Linked DNA regions of Paraburkholderia fungorum. Each later gene encodes a partner of the first gene's protein in a complex. Links are inferred from orthologs where the notes say so. Each region holds a gene or a part of one and is shown on either strand. Other genes may lie near its edges.

Evidence for each region.
Region 2: the proteins of BLS41_RS08840 (region 1) and BLS41_RS06210 are in contact, whole or in part, in a cryo-EM structure (PDB 9GE8), measured with the Escherichia coli proteins. The link is inferred for Paraburkholderia fungorum from one-to-one orthologs.

The regions. Positions count from the first base shown.
Region 1 is NZ_FNKP01000001.1:1,995,989-2,004,530, forward strand. Bases 1-2,937 are described here. They hold BLS41_RS08840 (ABC transporter ATP-binding protein), read left to right. Parts: upstream 1-1,094; coding sequence 1,095-1,781; downstream 1,782-2,937. Other genes in these bases: BLS41_RS08830 (hypothetical protein), read right to left, coding at 1-272; BLS41_RS08835 (arylesterase), read right to left, coding at 392-1,096; pgi (glucose-6-phosphate isomerase), read right to left, coding at 1,897-2,937. Also shown: more of pgi, read right to left, coding at 2,938-3,519; BLS41_RS08850 (bifunctional ADP-dependent NAD(P)H-hydrate dehydratase/NAD(P)H-hydrate epimerase), read right to left, coding at 3,818-5,407; BLS41_RS08855 (hypothetical protein), read left to right, coding at 5,406-5,744; BLS41_RS08860 (FAD-dependent oxidoreductase), read right to left, coding at 5,679-6,977; purL (phosphoribosylformylglycinamidine synthase), read left to right, coding at 7,281-8,542.
Region 2 is NZ_FNKP01000001.1:1,403,516-1,412,314, reverse strand. The notes cover bases 2,641-5,834. They hold BLS41_RS06210 (ABC transporter permease), read right to left. Parts: upstream 5,435-5,834; coding sequence 2,846-5,434; downstream 2,641-2,845. Other genes in these bases: BLS41_RS06205 (DUF4126 domain-containing protein), read right to left, coding at 5,431-5,834; BLS41_RS06215 (group II truncated hemoglobin), read right to left, coding at 2,641-2,743. In the rest of the region: BLS41_RS06225 (ArnT family glycosyltransferase), read left to right, coding at 1-1,621; BLS41_RS06220 (DUF924 family protein), read right to left, coding at 1,669-2,337; more of BLS41_RS06215, read right to left, coding at 2,330-2,640; more of BLS41_RS06205, read right to left, coding at 5,835-6,042; quaternary ammonium compound efflux SMR transporter SugE, read right to left, coding at 6,333-6,653; two-component system response regulator KdpE, read right to left, coding at 6,817-7,515; BLS41_RS06190 (DUF4118 domain-containing protein), read right to left, coding at 7,508-8,799.

The DNA.
Region 1 (8,542 bases):
GTGCCCGGGCCGCTGTAGGACGGACGCACCACAGCTGCAGCGCCGTTAGGCGGTTGCTGACCCGGCACATACACGTCCATGGCCTGGTCGTTGGCCAGGGTATTTTGCGTGACAACCTGCTGTTGCGAACCGTCGGCCCATTTCTGCGCGATGCAGGTGGCCACGGCCTTCGGCGGTTGCTGGCTTTGTCCGACGGATTGAACGCCAGCAGGCGGTTGAGCGGCGCAGGCAGAAATTGCCACGGTCAAAGCGATTAACGGTAGGTATTTCACGTTATCTCCTCGGAAGTCGCTCTAGCGAAACGAGCGGGGTGACACGGGATAGGAAAGTGTCAGAACAAACTTGCCGATCCGCGTTCCCAAAGTTCTGGAAACAAGTTGTTAGCAGCTTTTCAGTGCGACGAACTTGTACGAAGGAGTGGCTTTACTGCAGGCCACACGTTGTTGAGTAGCACTGGCTGTGCCTGCTGGGTCGGGTGCATCTGATCGGCCTGGAACATGTCCGGTTTGTCGGCGATGCCGGCGAGCAGGAACGGCACTAACGGCACGCGCAATTCCTTCGACAGATCGCCATACAGGCCGTGGAACTTTTGCGTGTAGTCGGGGCCGTAATTGGGCGGGACGTACATGCCCACCAGCACGACCTTTGCATGTCCCTGTTGAGCCTGCTCGATGATCGTGCGCAGGTTGTCTTCGGTGGTGGAAAGCGGCACGCCTCGCAATGCGTCGTTGGCGCCGAGTTCGACGATCACGATGCTCGGCTTCAGGCGTTGCATGAGCGCCGGCAAGCGGGCCCGTCCGCCGCTGGTGGTGTCGCCGCTGATGCTGGCATTGGCGACGCTATAATCGATTCGCTCGTCGGACAGACGCTGGCGCATCAGCGCAACCCAGCCAGTGTCGCGAGGCAGGCCGTATTCGGCGGAGATGCTGTCGCCGAGTACGACGATCACCGGCCGGGCAGGTTCGGGCGCATTGGCGGCCTGGGCCGCGAAGGGCATCGAAAAAAGGGCGGCGGCCATCACGGTCGAGCCGAATGCTGTAGACAGCGCTGCGGCGCGCGGGGCTATGGCGAGCACTTTCAACCTACGCTTCACCATGCTAAACAAAACTGATCCAGTCATTGAAGTGCGGGGTTTGTGCAAGAAGGTTAAGGATGCAGCGGGCGAACTGACGATTCTCGACGATATCGATCTTGCTATCGATGCCGGCAGCAGTGTGGCAATCGTCGGTGCATCCGGGTCGGGCAAGTCTACGCTGCTTGGCTTGCTCGCGGGATTGGACAGCGCGAGTTCGGGCTCGGTTCGGTTGCTGGGCCGGGAACTCGGCGAACTCGACGAAGACGGGCGGGCTGCGTTGCGCAGCGGATCGGTCGGCTTCGTGTTCCAGTCGTTCCAACTGATGCCGCACCTGACCGCGCTCGAGAACGTCACGTTGCCGCTCGAGTTGCAAGGCGGCGTCGGCACGCGCGAGGCGGCGCAACGGGCGCGTGGTCTGCTGGAGCAGGTCGGCCTTGGGCAGCGTACCGGGCACTATCCGAAGTTGCTGTCCGGTGGCGAACAGCAGCGTGTGGCGTTGGCGCGGGCCTTCGTCACGCATCCGGCTATCCTGTTCGCCGACGAACCCACCGGCAGTCTCGATGCCGCGACCGGTCACGCTGTGATCGATCTGATGTTCGAGATGAATCGCGCGAACGGCGCCACGCTGATTCTCGTTACGCATGACATCGAACTGGCGCGTCGTTGCGACAAGACGGTGACGATCGAAGCGGGGCGGCTGGCCTGATCCAGCGCTATCGACAAAAGTCGTTGCTATAAAAAAAGCGGGCCACGAAGGCCCGCTTTTTCATTTCCGCTATTCATTCCTGCTAGAAGCAGCGGGATTCAACCCGAAGCATCGCTCATTTCTTCAACGCGGCCCGCGCGCGCGCGATCAGCGCCGAGGTCGACGAGTCATGCTTCTTCTCGTCCACGCTTGCGGCGGTCAGATCGGCCTCCACCACCTTGCCGAGAATCTTGCCGAGTTCGACGCCCCATTGATCGAACGGGTTGATGTTCCACACCGACGCCTGCACCAGCACCTTGTGTTCGTACAACGCGATCAACGCGCCGAGCGAACGCGCAGTGAGCGCATCGAGTATCAGCGTGGCGGTCGGCCGGTTGCCCGGGAAGGTCAGATGCGGCGCGAGTTCCGGCTTGTCCGGGCCCGCCACTTTCTTCGCTTCTTCAAGCGTGCGGCCGAGCATCAACGCCTCGCTTTGCGCGAAGCAGTTAGCCAGCAGCTTCGGATGATGGCTCGCCAGCGGATGCTCCGGCGTCAGCACAGCAACGAAGTCGATCGGGACGATGGTCGGCCCTTGATGCAGCATCTGGAAGAACGCATGCTGGCCGTTCGTGCCAGGCTCGCCCCACGTCACCGCCGACGTCGGATAGTCGACGAACGCGCCGTCGAGCCGTGCCGACTTGCCGTTGCTCTCCATCTCCAGCTGTTGCAGATACGACGGCAGGAAATGCAGCGCTTCCGAATACGGCGCGACCAGGTAGCTTTGCGAGCCGAAGAAGTTGCGATACCAGATGCCGATCATGCCGAGCAGCACCGGCAAATTCTTTTCGAGCGGCGCATCGCGGAAATGCTGATCCATCTCGTTCGCGCCGGCGAGCAGTTCATCGAACTGCTGCGGGCCGACCGCGATCATGATCGACAGACCGACCGCCGACCACAGCGAATAGCGGCCGCCGACCCAGTCCCACATCTCGAACACGTTCTCTTTCGCGATGCCGAACTTGACCACTTCCGCCGGGTTCGCCGACACGCCGACGAAATGCTTCGCCAGTGCGCTTTCCGGGCAGCCCTTTTCGACGAACCAGTCGCGCAGCGAGCGCGCGTTGGTCATCGTTTCGAGCGTCGTGAAGGTCTTGGACACGATGATCGCGAGCGTTTCCTCGGGATCGATCTGCTGCATCACGTTGTACAGGTCGGCGCCGTCGACGTTCGACACGAAGTGCGTGGTGATCTCCGGCGTAGCCAGATGATGCAGCGCGTGCACGACCATCTTCGGCCCGAGATCCGAGCCGCCGATGCCGATGTTCACCACGTAGCGAATCCGCTTGCCGGTGTAGCCGGTCCATGCGCCGCTGCGCACCTGGTCGGCGAACGCGGCCATCTTCGCGCGTTCGGCCTTGATCTCGGCGTGGAACGGCGCTTTCGGATCGGTCGCGCGCAACGCGGTATGCAGCGCGGCGCGGCCTTCGGTCGGGTTGACGACCTCGCCCGCGAACATCGCGTCGCGGCGTTTTTCGACGCCGGCTTCGCGCGCGAGTTGCACGAGCAGCTTCAGGGTTTCATCGGTGATACGGTGCTTCGAGAAATCGGCCGCGAGTCCGCCGCCCGCGAACGCGAAGCGCTCGGCACGGGTAGGGGCGGGGTCGTTCTCGGGGGCGAACCAGTCGCGCATGTGCGCATCGCGAATCTTCTCGTAATGCGTTTGCAGCGAGGACCAGGAGGGGAGCGAGTTCTGGGTCATAGCGTCCGTCTAACCAGGGGGCACGAAGAAAGGCCGCGCGTGAAGCGCTGCCGAGGATGATGCAACGATGCTGTTAGAACGATGCCGCGCAGCCGGGTTCGCGACGCGGGCGGCAGTGAAGTTTCAACCGGCTCTTGACGAGCCGCAGAGCCTTCGGGCTCCGGTTGAAACTTCGCTGCTGCCCGCGATCGACCCGACACGCGGCGCAGTTGTCCAGTATAGCGGCGATGCGTGACAGCCTGCATGGGTTTGGGCATCGCGCGCAAAAGTTGGGACGACGGTGCGCGTCAGGCCGGCGTTATGCGGCCGTCGGCGGATAGAACATACGGTTCAGCAGGGTGCGCACCATCGGTGCGAGTTCGCCTGCTGTCAGGCCGGCCGGCCCATGGCCTTGCGCGGTGAGGGTGTCGGCGGCGAGGCCGTGCAGGAACACGCCCGCGAGAGCCGCCTCGTAGCGTGGCAAATGTTGCGCGAGCAATGCGCCGATGATCCCGCCGAGCACGTCGCCGGTGCCGCCCGTGGCGAGCGCCGCGTTGCCGGTCGGGTTGATCGCGAGGCGGCCGTCCGGCGCCGCGACGATCGTGCCTGTCCCTTTCAGAACCACGACGCTCGCAAAGCGCGCGGCCAGCGCGCGGGCCGCGCCGACGCGGTCGCGCTGCACGGCGGCGGCGTCGCTGCCGAGCAGGCGCGCGGCTTCGAGCGGATGCGGCGTCAGGATGCAAGGGTCGCCTTGCACGCCGCGCGCGGTCACTTCGTCGGCCAGAGCGGGATCTTTGGCGATCAGGTTCAGTGCATCGGCATCGAACAGTTTGGGCACGTCGAGCGGCAGCACGTCGTGCATGACGCGCGTCGCGCGCTCGCGGTGCCCCATGCCGCAGCCGACCGCCAGCGCATCCATCGAATCGAGCGGCAGATCGTCGATGGGATGCAGCATCAGTTCGGGATGCGGCGGATCGTAAGGCGGAGCGCCGTCGCCCAGCAGCGCGACGTGCACTTTGCCCGCGCCGGTGTAGAGCGCCGCGCGCGACGCGAGGATCGGCGCGCCGCACATCCCCGTATCGCCGCCGACCACCGCGAGGCTGCCGAACGTGCCCTTGTTGGTCGCGAAATCGCGCGGCGGCAGGAACGCGCTGAAAAGCTCGGGCGCGTTCAATTGCACGACCGTGCGCGCGCCAATGTCGACGCCGATCGGCGCGACAGTCACCTGGCCGGCGAGGTCGCGCCCCTGCGCGGTGAACAGACCCGGCTTCGCGCCGATGAAGGTGATCGTGTGAGTCGCGCAGACCGCGACGCCGTCGCCATTGCCGACGACCGTGCCGGTGTCGCTGTCGAGTCCGCTTGGAACGTCGAGCGCGAGAACGCCGCCTTTTCTGGGCCGCGCTTTTGCCCGCTGCGACAACTGCCGCGCGACATTCGCGAACACGCCTTCGAGCGGACGCGTCAGGCCGATGCCGAACATGCCGTCCACGAGCCAGCGGAAGCCGTCCAGCGATGCAGGCGGTTCCGGTGTGATCGGCACGCCCGCGGCGCGGGCCGTGTCGAGTGCCCAGCGGGCGTCGTCCGGTTTCACGTCGACGGGCATACACAACTCGACGGCGATTCCCACCTTGTGCAATTCGGCCGCGAGAATCAACGCGTCGCCGCCGTTATTGCCGGGGCCGGCGATCAGCCACACGCGCTGCTTCGATTTTTCGACCGACGTGTCGCGGGTGATCTGCTCATGCAGAAAGCTCGCCGCCGATTGCCCGGCGCGGCCCATCAGCGTGTGCGGGGGCAGTGCGGCTTGAGCTTGCGATTCGGCGATCCGCAGATCCGTCAGCGTCAGCAGGGGCAGCGCCCGATGATGCGGGTTGATGAGGGTAGGCGGCGTGTGTTCGGCGTCTGTCATGGCGGACCTGGCGTTTCGCGTGCTCGTTGCAGCACGCGCAAGCAAAGGAAATCGCTATGTTAGTGCCGATGCGGGCGCGATGCGCGGCTCTTTCCGGCCCGCGTTGGTACGTGCGCGCCATTTGCAGCGGGAATTGCGGGAGCGGTCGTCGCGTGTGCTCGCAAACAGACGCGACCGGACGCAAAAGAACGCAACCGGCGATCATGAAAACCTTGTGGTTCTCATGATCGCCAATACGTTTTCAAGTGGATTTGATGCAGAAGCGACAGGCTTATTGAAACCGTTCTGCCCGCAGTGCGGCCAGCGTATCGGCCGGCAAATCGGACGTCTGGCCTGAAATCAGATCGGCGACCAGCTTGCCCGCTCCGCAAGCGAGGCCCCAGCCCGCCGGACCATGTCCGACATTGACGAACAGACGCGGATGCAGCGCATTGCCGATCACCGGCAAGCCATCCGGCGACAGCAGCTTGACGCCTTCCCACGGCAGCGCCGCCGAAATCCGCGCGGCGCCCGGAATCCAGTCATGCGTGGCCTGGCCGAGCAGCGCCAGCGCTTCTTTCGTGACTGCTTCGCCCAACGGCTTGTCGATCTGGCCGGCGCTTTGCAGCACCGCACCGCCCGCAATCCGCAACCGGTGATTCATCCGGCTGATGCCGATCCGCTTCACTGCGTCGACGATCGCCACATGCGGCGCGCATTCCTCGTGCGCGATCGGCGCGACCAGCGTATGCAGCCGCAGCGGATGCAGCGGCAGCTTCAAACCCAGCGGTTCGAGCAACGACAGGCTGCCATGACCGGCCGCCACGACAACCGCGTCGGCGTGAATCACGTCGACTTCGCGTGAACGGGCGTCCGAACCTGGACGCGGCGCCAGTTCCACCGACGCGCGTTGTCCTTCGAGACGGATCGCCGACACTTCGCAGCCGAGCATGAATTGCACGCCGCCTTGCGCGTCGAGCGTCTGCTTGATGAGTTTGGCGAACAGCGGGCAGTTGGCCGTGCGGTCCTGGTCGAACAGCACGCCGCCGGCGAACTCCGGTTCGGTGCGCACCGAATGCTCGAACGCCGCGCATTCGGCCGGCGTCAGCACGTGATGCGGGACTTCGTACTGGCGCAGCAATTCGAGCGCGGCTTGAGTCTGCTCCCATTCCTGCTGCGAGCGCACCAGATAAAGCACGCCGTTCGACTGTTCGAATTCGAGACCGAAGCGCGATTCGACATCGATCAACGCGTCGCGCGACGCTTCGATCAGCGGACGCAGCAGGCCGAACTGGCGGCTGAACGCGTCCGGTTCCTGCAGCGCGGACAATTGCTTGACGAACTGACGCGCCTGCCCATTGAAGCCGACCTTGCTGATCACGCCGTTGCGGGCGTTCTGGCGGCTCGCCATGAAGGTCGGGCCGAACCAGACGTCGAGCGGCGTGGGCAGGACCGTGCCGCCGTGGCCATAGGTGGCGCCCTGCGCGACGGTGGCGTGGCGCTCGACGACGCAGACCCGGTGACCGGCCGCGCGCAGGTGATAAGCGGTGGCGGCGCCTGCAATTCCGCCGCCAATGACGATGACATCCATGTTCTGATTCGAGTTGCCGGCGGGACGCCGAAGTGGCGTATCCGTTCTGGCGTGACATGCGGCGCTGCCTGGCATGAGCCGGGCTGCTTGCGCCGATCTGGTGAAAGGCCGAATGATAGCAGTCAAACGCAAGGCGCGGCCACGCGGGCGGCGCATCGACGCAGCATCGGCGGATGGACCGAAACCGCACCGTCAGGCCCGCTGGAAGCCTGTTCCCGGGGTATAATCCCGGACTTCCTTTCCGCCTCACGTCGCCTGTATGTTCGAGTCTGCGGCATCGCAGAGCGACGCAACGTCAAGTCCATGGCCCACTTCTCGTGTTTCCCCGGCGCTTCGGCCCTCTCCGATTTCCGTCAAACCCGCCTGCTCGACACGCTCACGCGCATCGATCCGAACATTACGGGCGTGCGCGGTCAATTCCTGCACTTCGTCAACGCTCAAACCCCGCTCTCCGCTGAAGACAACGCGAAGATCGAAGCGCTGATGCACTACGGCGATCCGCTCGAAGAAAGTAAAGAGCGCGGTTCGGTCGAAACTTTCCTCGTGGTGCCGCGTTTCGGCACGGTGTCGCCGTGGGCCAGCAAGGCAACCGACATCGCCCATCTGTGCAACCTCACGCAGGTGCGCCGCATCGAGCGCGGCGTCGAATACACGGTCACGCTGAAAAGCGGGCTGCTGGGCGGCAAGAAGGCGTTGTCGGACGAAGCGCGCGCGGCAGTCGCCGCCGCGCTGCACGACCGCATGACCGAAAGCGTCGCGCCGTCGCGCGAGCACGCGCTGCATCTGTTCGACGAACTGCCGGCCAAGCCGCTGCAAACCGTCGACGTGCTCGGCAACGGCCGTGGCGCGCTGGAAGCGGCGAACACCGAACTGGGCCTCGCGCTCGCGGACGACGAAATCGACTATCTGGTCGATGCGTTCACGAAGCTCGGCCGCAATCCGACCGACGTCGAACTGATGATGTTCGCGCAGGCCAACAGCGAGCACTGCCGCCACAAGATTTTCAACGCCGACTGGACCATCGACGGCGAGAAGCAGGACATCTCGCTGTTCAACATGATCCGCAATACCGAGAAGCTGAATCCGCAAGGCACGATCGTCGCGTATTCGGACAACTCGGCGATCATGGCGGGGGGCATGGCCGAGCGCTGGTTCCCGCGCACGCCGGAGCAACTTGGTGCGAGCGAATTGCCGGAGCACTATCGCCGCAACGTCGAGCTGACGCACACGTTGATGAAGGTCGAAACGCACAATCACCCGACCGCGATCTCGCCGTTCCCGGGCGCCGCAACCGGTGCGGGCGGTGAAATCCGCGACGAAGGCGCGACCGGCCGCGGCGCGCGTCCGAAGGCGGGTCTCGCGGGCTTCACGGTGTCGAATCTGGAATTGCCCGACGGCGTCGAAGCATGGGAAAACGCGCGCGACGCTGCACAGCCGCTCGCCCATCGCAATCCGGACGACAAGTTCGAAGCGTATGGCCGTCCCGACCGCATCGCGTCGCCGTTGCAGATCATGATCGACGGCCCGCTCGGCGGCGCCGCGTTCAACAACGAATTCGGCCGGCC
Region 2 (8,799 bases), 590 kb from region 1 along the record:
CGGCGACCTGGTCGTGCCGACCAACGCGGGTCAACCGTTCGTCGAAAAACCGCCGCTCTACGATTGGGTCGCCGCCGGCCTCGCGTGGATGTTCGGCCGCTACCTGCCGTTACACGATGCGGCACGTCTAGCGAGTGCGCTGTTCGCCGGCCTTGCCGTCTACTACACGGCACGCGTCGCCCGCCGCGCGGTGGCCGCGTCGAGCTGGTTCGACCTGCGGGTGATCGGCACGCTCGCGCTGTTCGGCGGAACGCTCGTCGTCGTCAAACACGCGCACGACATGATGACCGACGTCGCGCTGATGGCCGGTGCCGCGCTCGGCTTCTGCGGACTATTCGAGCTGGTGCTCGTGCATCTGCACGACACCGCGAACGCGGACGCCACACGCGCTTTCCCTGCCCCATTCAGACGACGCCACGCGCTCCTCAGTGCCGCCACGATGTTCGGCGCAGGCGTGGGCGTGTCGCTGCTCGCCAAGGGTCTGTTCGCGCCGCTCGTGTTCGGCGCGACCACTGTCGCCGTGATCGCGTTGTATCCGGCTTGCCGCAGCCGTAGCTTTGCCGGAGCGCTCGGTGTCGCCGCGCTGGTCTGCGCGCCGCTCGCGCTGATCTGGCCGGTCTGCTTCTATCTGCGCTCGGAGACGCTCTTCAAAGTCTGGCTGTGGGACAACAACGTCGGACGCTTCTTCGGCTTTTCGGTCGCCGAACTCGGGTCGGAAAACGAGAGCCGTCTGTTCGTGTTGCGCACTGTGCTGAGCGTCGGTTTCCCGGTGGTACCGCTCGCGCTGGCTGCATTGGCTGGTGGAGCGTGGCGGCGCTGGCGCGATCCGCGCGTGGCGTTGCCGGCGATCTTCGCGGGCATCGGTTTCGCCGTGCTGCAAAGCTCGGCGACAGTGCGCGAACTCTACATCCTGCCGTTTATCGCGCCGCTTGCGCTGCTGGCCACGGAAGGTATCGAGCGACTGCCACAGCGTCTGCACACGACCTGGGACATGACGAGCCGTGTGTTCTTCGGCAGCGTGGCCGCGCTCGCGTGGATCATCTGGTCGATCGTCAGCAGTCCGGCGAATACGCATGCGCCGCTGCATCTGCTCGGCCGCTGGTTGCCGCTGGATTGGGTGTCGCCGGTCAGACCCGGCCTGCTCGCCGCCGCGTTGCTGATGACGTTCGGCTGGCTGTGGCTCCTGCCGGTTTTCAGATTCGCGGGCAAATGGCGCGGCGCGTTGAGCTGGTGCGCAGGCGCGATGCTGGCGTGGGGGCTGGTCAGCACGCTGCTGTTGCCCTGGCTTGATTATGCGAAGAGCTATCGCTCGGTGTTCAGGGAATTGGCCGCGAAAACCGATATTGAATGGAACGACGGCGACTGTATGGCCAGTTCCGGCCTGGGCGAATCCGAAGCGCCGATGCTTTACTACTACACCGGCATCGAGCATCAGCCGACTGCGGATACTCGCAGTACCGCCTGTACCTGGCTGATCGTGGAAAGCCACCGTGGCACGACAAAGGCACCGGCAGGCGAGTGGCGTCTTTTCTGGTCCGGCGCGCGTCCTGGCGACACTGACGAGCTATTGCGGGTGTTCGTGCGTACGCCGGACAGCACGACGGACACGGGCAACGATTAATCGGAACGCAGAGAATCGATCCGTTTTAACGGATCATGCGGGCAACGCTAGAACGACGATCCGGGCTTGCGCAAAAAAGCGATCTCTTCATCGGTCGATACCCGCCCAAGCACTGCATTCCGATGTGGAAAACGTCCAAAGCGTTCGATGACCGCCGCGTGCCGCTCGGCGAACCGGTAGTACGATTTGCCGCCCGGCTCCGCTTCCAGCTGCCTGAACAATCGCAGCGATTCGTGCTGGCTGCCCAACGTTTCGTCGTGTTCGAACGGCAGATAAGCAAACGCACGATGGTGCGCGCTGGGCAATAACCGGTCGCCGCCGCTCGCGATCAGCCGTTGCGCGACCTGCAATGCACGGTGATCGGCTGCGAACGCGCGCGGCGTATTGCGGTGACAGTTTCGCGAGAATTGATCCAGCACGATGATCAGCGCCAATGCACCGAGTGGTGTGGCTTGCCAGTGGTCGAGCGTCGAGGCTTTCGTCGGGACGCTTTCCACCTCGTTCGCCACGTCGATCAGCGCACCAAAGCGCTCCCGCAACATCGCATCGAACGCGTTATTGCGCGAAAACCAGAGCTTGCGCTCTTCGCCGAAGCCCGGCGAACCCGGCTCGCCGAACCAGCAATCCAGAACCGCGCGGGCGTCCGGGGCGAGCGCGGCATAATCCGCCGACATCCCATGACACGCATCGCCCGACTCCGGCTCCGGTTCAGCCATTGCGATTGCGCATCCAGTCGGCGGTTTCGAAGAACGAGGCCAGCAGACGTTCTCGCAGCGACTCGTCGAGACCGATGTCTTCCATCGCCCACGCCATGCACCTGAGCCACTGATCGCGCTCGCTCGAAGCAATCGGAAACGGCATATGCCGCGCGCGCAATCGCGGATGACCAAACCGGCTGATGTAGTGATCCGGCCCACCCATCCAGCCGCACAGAAACCAGAAGAATTTGTCGCGCGAACCGTCGAGCGATTCAGGATGCAACGCGCGAATTCCGGCGAAATCCGCTTCCAGATCCATCAGGTCGTAAAAACGGTCGACCAGTTCGCGCACGCGCGCCTCGCCGCCCACCAGATCGAAGGCCGTCGGCTTTGCCGTGGTCACTTCGTCGTTCAAATCGCTCATAACCTGCTCGTCAACCTAAAAACAACCAGAAAGAAAATCTACGCAACCGCGTCATGCGAGCTGACCAGCAGCCTTCGCGCATCCCGTCAAACCCGTCACGTATCACGCATCCCGCAACGACTGCAACGCGGGCCGCGCCAGCACATGCCGCAAGCTCATCCACCCGCCGACACCCGCGCACGCGACGCCGGCCGCAATCCCAACCGGCAGCATCCACGGATCGAAGCTCAGATAAAACTCGAACACGCGCGTCGCCAGCACCCAGCCGATAATCTGCGCACCGACCGCCGCCATCAAACCGGCCAGCGCGCCGACCGCGACGAACTCGGCAATCTGCACCGCCCGGATCTGCCGGTGCGACGCGCCCAACGCCCGCAGCAGCGCGGATTCTCGCATACGCTCATCGCGCGTGCCGGCCAGCGCCGCGTACAGCACCAGCACGCCCGCCGCGAGCGTGAACGCGAACAGGAACTGCACCGCGCCGATCACCTGCTGCAACACGCGCTGAATCTGCGCGAGGATAGGACCGGTGTCGATGGCCGTGAGATTCGGATAAGCGGCGATCAGGCCGTCGATGGTCGACTGCTTTTCCGGCGGCAGATGAAAACTCGTGATGAACGTCGCCGGAAAATCCTTCAACGCGGCGGGCGGCATCAGCACGAAAAAGTTGACCCTGAACGAGCCCCAGTCGAGCTTGCGCACACTCGTCACGGGCGCGTCGATCTGCATGCCGGTCACGTCGAAGCGCAGCGTGTCGCCGGGCTTCACGTTGATCAGCTTCGCGAGCCCCTGCTCGATCGAAATCTGCGGCGTGCTTGTATCGCCGTACCAGGTTCCGCCCGCGATCCGGTTGTCGTCGGGCAATTCCGTCGTGTACGACAGATTGAATTCGCGGTCCACCAGACGCTTCGCGTCGTCGCCCTTGAACGAATCGGGATTGACCGGCTTGCCGTTGATCGCTGTCAAACGCCCGCGCACCATCGGCGCGAGCACCGTGCCGGGCACGCCGTGCGCGTCGAGAAAATGCGTAACCGCGTCACGCTGATCCGGCTGAATGTCGATGATGAATTCATTCGGCGCATCGGGCGGCGTCGATTTGCGCCAGCCCGCGACCAGGTCGTCGCGCGTCATCGCGATCAGCAGCAGACACATCAGGCCGATGCCGAGCGCGGTGATCTGCAACGCGCTGGCACTGCTGCGCCGTTCGAGCGACGCCAGCGCGTAACGCCAGCCGATTCCCGCATTCACGCGCTCGCTGCGCACGAAACGCGCCGCGCCCCACAGCGCCAGCCGCGCGACGCACGCGAACACCAGCAGCCCGCCCGCAAAGCCGCCCGCGACGATTCCGCCGAGCTTCAACTCACCCGCCGCGACGACCAGCAGCGCAGCGAACAGCACGATGCCGAGCGCGTACGCGGCCCATGCGGTGCGCCCCGCTTCGCCCCACTCACGACGCAGCACGCGCACCGGCGGCACACGCGTGAGCGGCAACAGCGGCGGCAAAGCGAAGCCGAGCAGCAGCACGAGGCCGGCGGCGATGCCTTCGAGCGCGGGCCATGCAGTCGGGTAAGGCAGCGCGACGTCGATCAGCGAACCAAGCCAGGTCAGCAACGCGAGATGGCCGAGGAAACCGAGCGCCACACCCAGCGCGCCGCCGATCAAACCGAGCCCGACGAATTCCAGCGTGAACAGCGAGCGCAGCGCCGCCTGGCTGACGCCGAGACAGCGCATCGCCGCACATCCGTCGAGATGACGGCGCATATACCGATGCGCGGCCATCGCGATCGCGACCGCCGCCAGCAGCGCGGTCAGCAACGACACGAGCGTGAGGAAATGACTCGCGCGATCGAGCGTCTGACGCACTTGCGGCTGGCCGTCCTGCAACGATTCGAGCGCGACGCCGCGCATCTTGCCGCCGTCCACCTTGTCGTGCGCGAACTGCGCGAAACGCGCCACTGATTCATCCGTGCCCGCCACCAGCAGCCGGTAAGTCACGCGGCTGCCGAACGTGATCAGCCCGGTCGACTGGACTTCGTCGGCGCGCAGCATCAGACGCGGCGAAAAGTTGACAAACGAAAAGCCGCGATCGAGTTCGCGCGTAATCACCGCGCCGATCGTGAAGCTGCGATTGCCGACCTTCACCGGATCGCCGACATGCAGTTTCAACGCGTCGAGCAACGCCTGGTCGACCCACACGGTGCCGGGCGACGGAATCGATTGCGCGGGATGATCCGCCGAACCGGGCGCGGACGTAATCCGCAGTGCGCCGCGCAGCGGATAGCCGTCCGACACCGCCTTCACCGCGGCCAGCCGCGACACCGGCTGCGCGCCGGTCGAGTTGATCATGCTGGGAAAGATCGCCGTACTGGCCGTGTTCAGGCCCAGCGCTTTGGCTTGTCCGGCGAACACGGGATCGACAGGATGATCCCCCCGGACGATGAAATCGGCGCCGATCATGCGCCGCGCGTCGCGCTCCAGCCCCTGATGCAAGCGGTCGGCCAGAAAGCCGACACTCGACAAAGCCGCGACGGCCAGCACCAGCGCCAGCAGCAGCATCGTCAACTCGCCCGCGCGCCAGTCGCGCGCCGTCATGCGGATAGCCTGGCGCAACAGATCCATGCCGCCAAAACGACGCGCCGCTTTCGACCCCGCGTTAGCGCGCGCCGTGGAACCCCGTACCGTATCGCTCAATCGTGCCTGCTCCTGGCAAAACGCGACACCATATGGGTCGCCATGCCGCGAAAACCGCCCTGCACGCCGCGCCAGAGCCGGGGCAACGCCCAGCCGGCCAGCATCAGGAAGCCCACCATCAAAACCAGAAAGATCAGCGGCACGAACAGCGCCAGCAGCATGCCGCCAACCACGAGACCGTCTTCAGCGGTCGATGTCACGACATTCGACACCGGTTCCGGCGACAGATTGATCAGCGCGCGCGTGCCCGCTTTCGCCAGATGCGCGGTGCCCGCCAGCGTACCGCCCGCGAGCGCGGCAACCGTCAGCAGAGCCGGATCGGCGTGACCGAGCGCACCGGCGGCCAGCACCGCGCCCGCCGGAATGCGAATGAACGTATGAACCGCATCCCATAACGAATCGAACGCGGGAATTTTATCGGCGAGAAATTCGGTGACGGTCAGCACCGCCGCCACGCCGATCACCCACGGCGACGACAGCGCGGACAGCGTATCGGGAAGATGGATGAGGCCGAGGCGTTCGAACACGCCGGCCAGCAGGACCGTCAGATAGAGGCGCAGGCCGCTGCCCCATGAGAGACCCGCAGCGAGCGAAAGTGATTCAAGCATGGCCGCCTCCAGGCGCGCTGTGCGTGCCGGGCGCTTCGACGGGCGGGTCGGATAAAGCCCGCGTCGAAGTCGTCAGACCCGCGCCAAGCCGGCCGCGCCAAAGTGGCCGCGGGCAACGTCAGATGTATTCCATCTCATTATAGCCACGTTAATTCACCGGCCGCAGCGAGTAATTAATTGGTGGCTTCAAGTAGCGCGGTTAAATCGGCATACAACCGACATACCGATTGGCATGCCAGTTGTATTTTCCTGGGATTAATCGATTTGCCTGATCAGGCAAATACTAAAACCTAGTGTCCCGACGACAGCTTCAATCCGATCAGACCGATCACGATCAGCGCCGCGCTAGCGACCCGCGCGACCGTCAACGCCTCGCCCATCATCACGATACCGAAGATGAACGCGCCGACCGCGCCGATCCCCGTCCACACGGCGTAGGCCGTGCCGAGCGGCAACTGGCGCATCGCGACGGCGAGCAGCGCGAAGCTGCAGAGCGCGGTCACGACCGTGAACACGGACGGCCACAAGCGGGTGAAACCTTCGGAAGTTTTGAGGCCGGCCGCCCACGCGACTTCGAGCAAACCGGCAATCAGCAGCAGAAACCAGGACATGAGACCGCTCCAGAATGAAAATGGGGCCGTCCCCGTTTGTGACAGATGCGTAAGGTCGTCCTTACGAAACGTAATTATATCAAAATGAAATGTGTGCTGAATTGGCGCGGGAATCCGCTATATCGCAGCGGTTAAATCGGTGTTGAAGCGCCGTTAAACGCCATTAAGCCGCGCCCACCAGCCGGTAACCGACTCCCGTCTCCGTGACGATATGCTCCGGTTGCGCCGGATCGCGCTCCAGCTTGCCGCGCAGATGCGCCATGTAAATGCGCAGATAGTGAGAACTCTCGACATGCGACGGCCCCCACACGTCGCGCAACAACTGTCGGTGCGTCAGCACGCGGCCCGCATGACGCACGAGCGTCGCAAGCAGCCGGTATTCGATCGGCGTCAGATGGATCGCCGCGCCGTCGCGCGTCACTTGCCTCAAAGCGAGGTCGACCGTGACCGCGCCGAAATGCACCTGCGGCGATTCGTTCGCGCCGCCCTGGTTGCGCCGGCGCATATGCGCGCGGATTCGCGCCAGCAACTCGGAGACGCCAAACGGTTTGGTCAGATAGTCGTCCGCACCGGCATCGAGTGCGGCGACTTTTTCGCTTTCCTGGGTCCGCGCCGACAGCACGATCACCGGCAACTCGCTCCAGCCCCGCAATTCGCGGATCACGTCGAGGCCGTCGGTGTCAGGCAGGCCGAGATCGACGATAACCAGGTCGGGCTTGCGCGTCGCGGCTTCGACGAGACCCTGCTTGCCGGTTTCGGCGTCGTGCACGACGATGCCCTCGCCTTCCAGCGCCGTGCGCACGAAGCGGCGAATCTGCTTTTCGTCTTCGATCAGGACGACCGTGATGCTCGGGTCACTCATGGGTAGGCTTGGAAAGCGGGTTGTGGGGTGAGGTGTGGCTGGAAGCCGCAGGTTGCGCGACATCGGCATCGGTGCGCATCACGGCGCCCAGTTCAGCATGAACCAGCGGTTCAATCGCTTCGTCTTCCAGCGGCTCTGGTGCATCGGGCGGCGTGTCGACCGGCAGCGTGAACCAGAAGCGCGCGCCTTCCACGCGGCCATCCGCGGCGATCCGGTTGAGCGCGCCGATTGTACCGCCGTGCGCTTCGACGATCGCGCGGCAGATCGCAAGGCCGAGACCGATGCCCGGCTTCGCCGATTCCTTCTCGCCGCGCGTAAATTTCTCGAACACGCGTGCTTCCATGCCAGCGGGCAAACCTGGGCCGTTATCGTCGACCGTCACGCGGACCAGCGCGCGGCCGTCCGCGTCCAGCCGTTGCGCACCGATCGTCAACGGCGAAGCCGGCGCGGTGTATTTGGCGGCGTTTTCGAACAGGTTCGAAAAGAGCCGCTCCATCAGCACCGCGTCGAGATGCAGCAGCGGCAGATCGGCGGGCAGCTTCACCTGCACCGGATGACCCGCCAGCACGCGCCTGCACGCGCGCAATGCGGCGCCGACGGTTTCCTCGAGCAGCGTCCACTGCTGATTCAGTTGCAGACTGCCTGCCTGCAGCCGCGCCATATCGAGCAGATTCGTGACGATGCCCGTCATCCGTAAAGCTTCTTCGTGAATCGCTTCGACCAGGTCGTCGCCGGGTTGCGCGCCGGGATGAGCCTCGCGCGATTGCGCCAGCATCGACGAAAAACCGACGATGGTCGTCAACGGCGTGCGCAGATCGTGCGAGATCGCGGACAGCAGCGAGTTGCGCAGCCGCTCCGATTCCATATTGACGAGCGCGTCGCGCGCGATATCGACGTAATGCACGCGTTCCAGCGCCAGCGCGATCTGCGCGGCGAACGCGTCGAGCATGCGCTGCCGCTCGGGCACGTCCAGTTCGCGCTCGTCGCGCAGCACGACGGCGAGCACACCACGCGTGCGCATCGGCGCCTTCAGCGGCAGATACAGCGCGCTCGCGGCGGGCAACGTGTCGGTGCCGCGCCCGGCAGGCTTCTGCTGATCGTAGACCCACTGGCCGACGTCGCTATCGAGCAGTTCGCCTTCGAGCGTGATCGCCGCGTCCGGGTCCTCGATTTTCTGTTTGACCTGATCCGCGCTGTCGGGCAACAGGATCGCGACGCGCGCGCCGAACACTTCGCTCACATGCCGGCTGCCGATCCCGACGATCTGCTCGGTGGTCAGCGCCG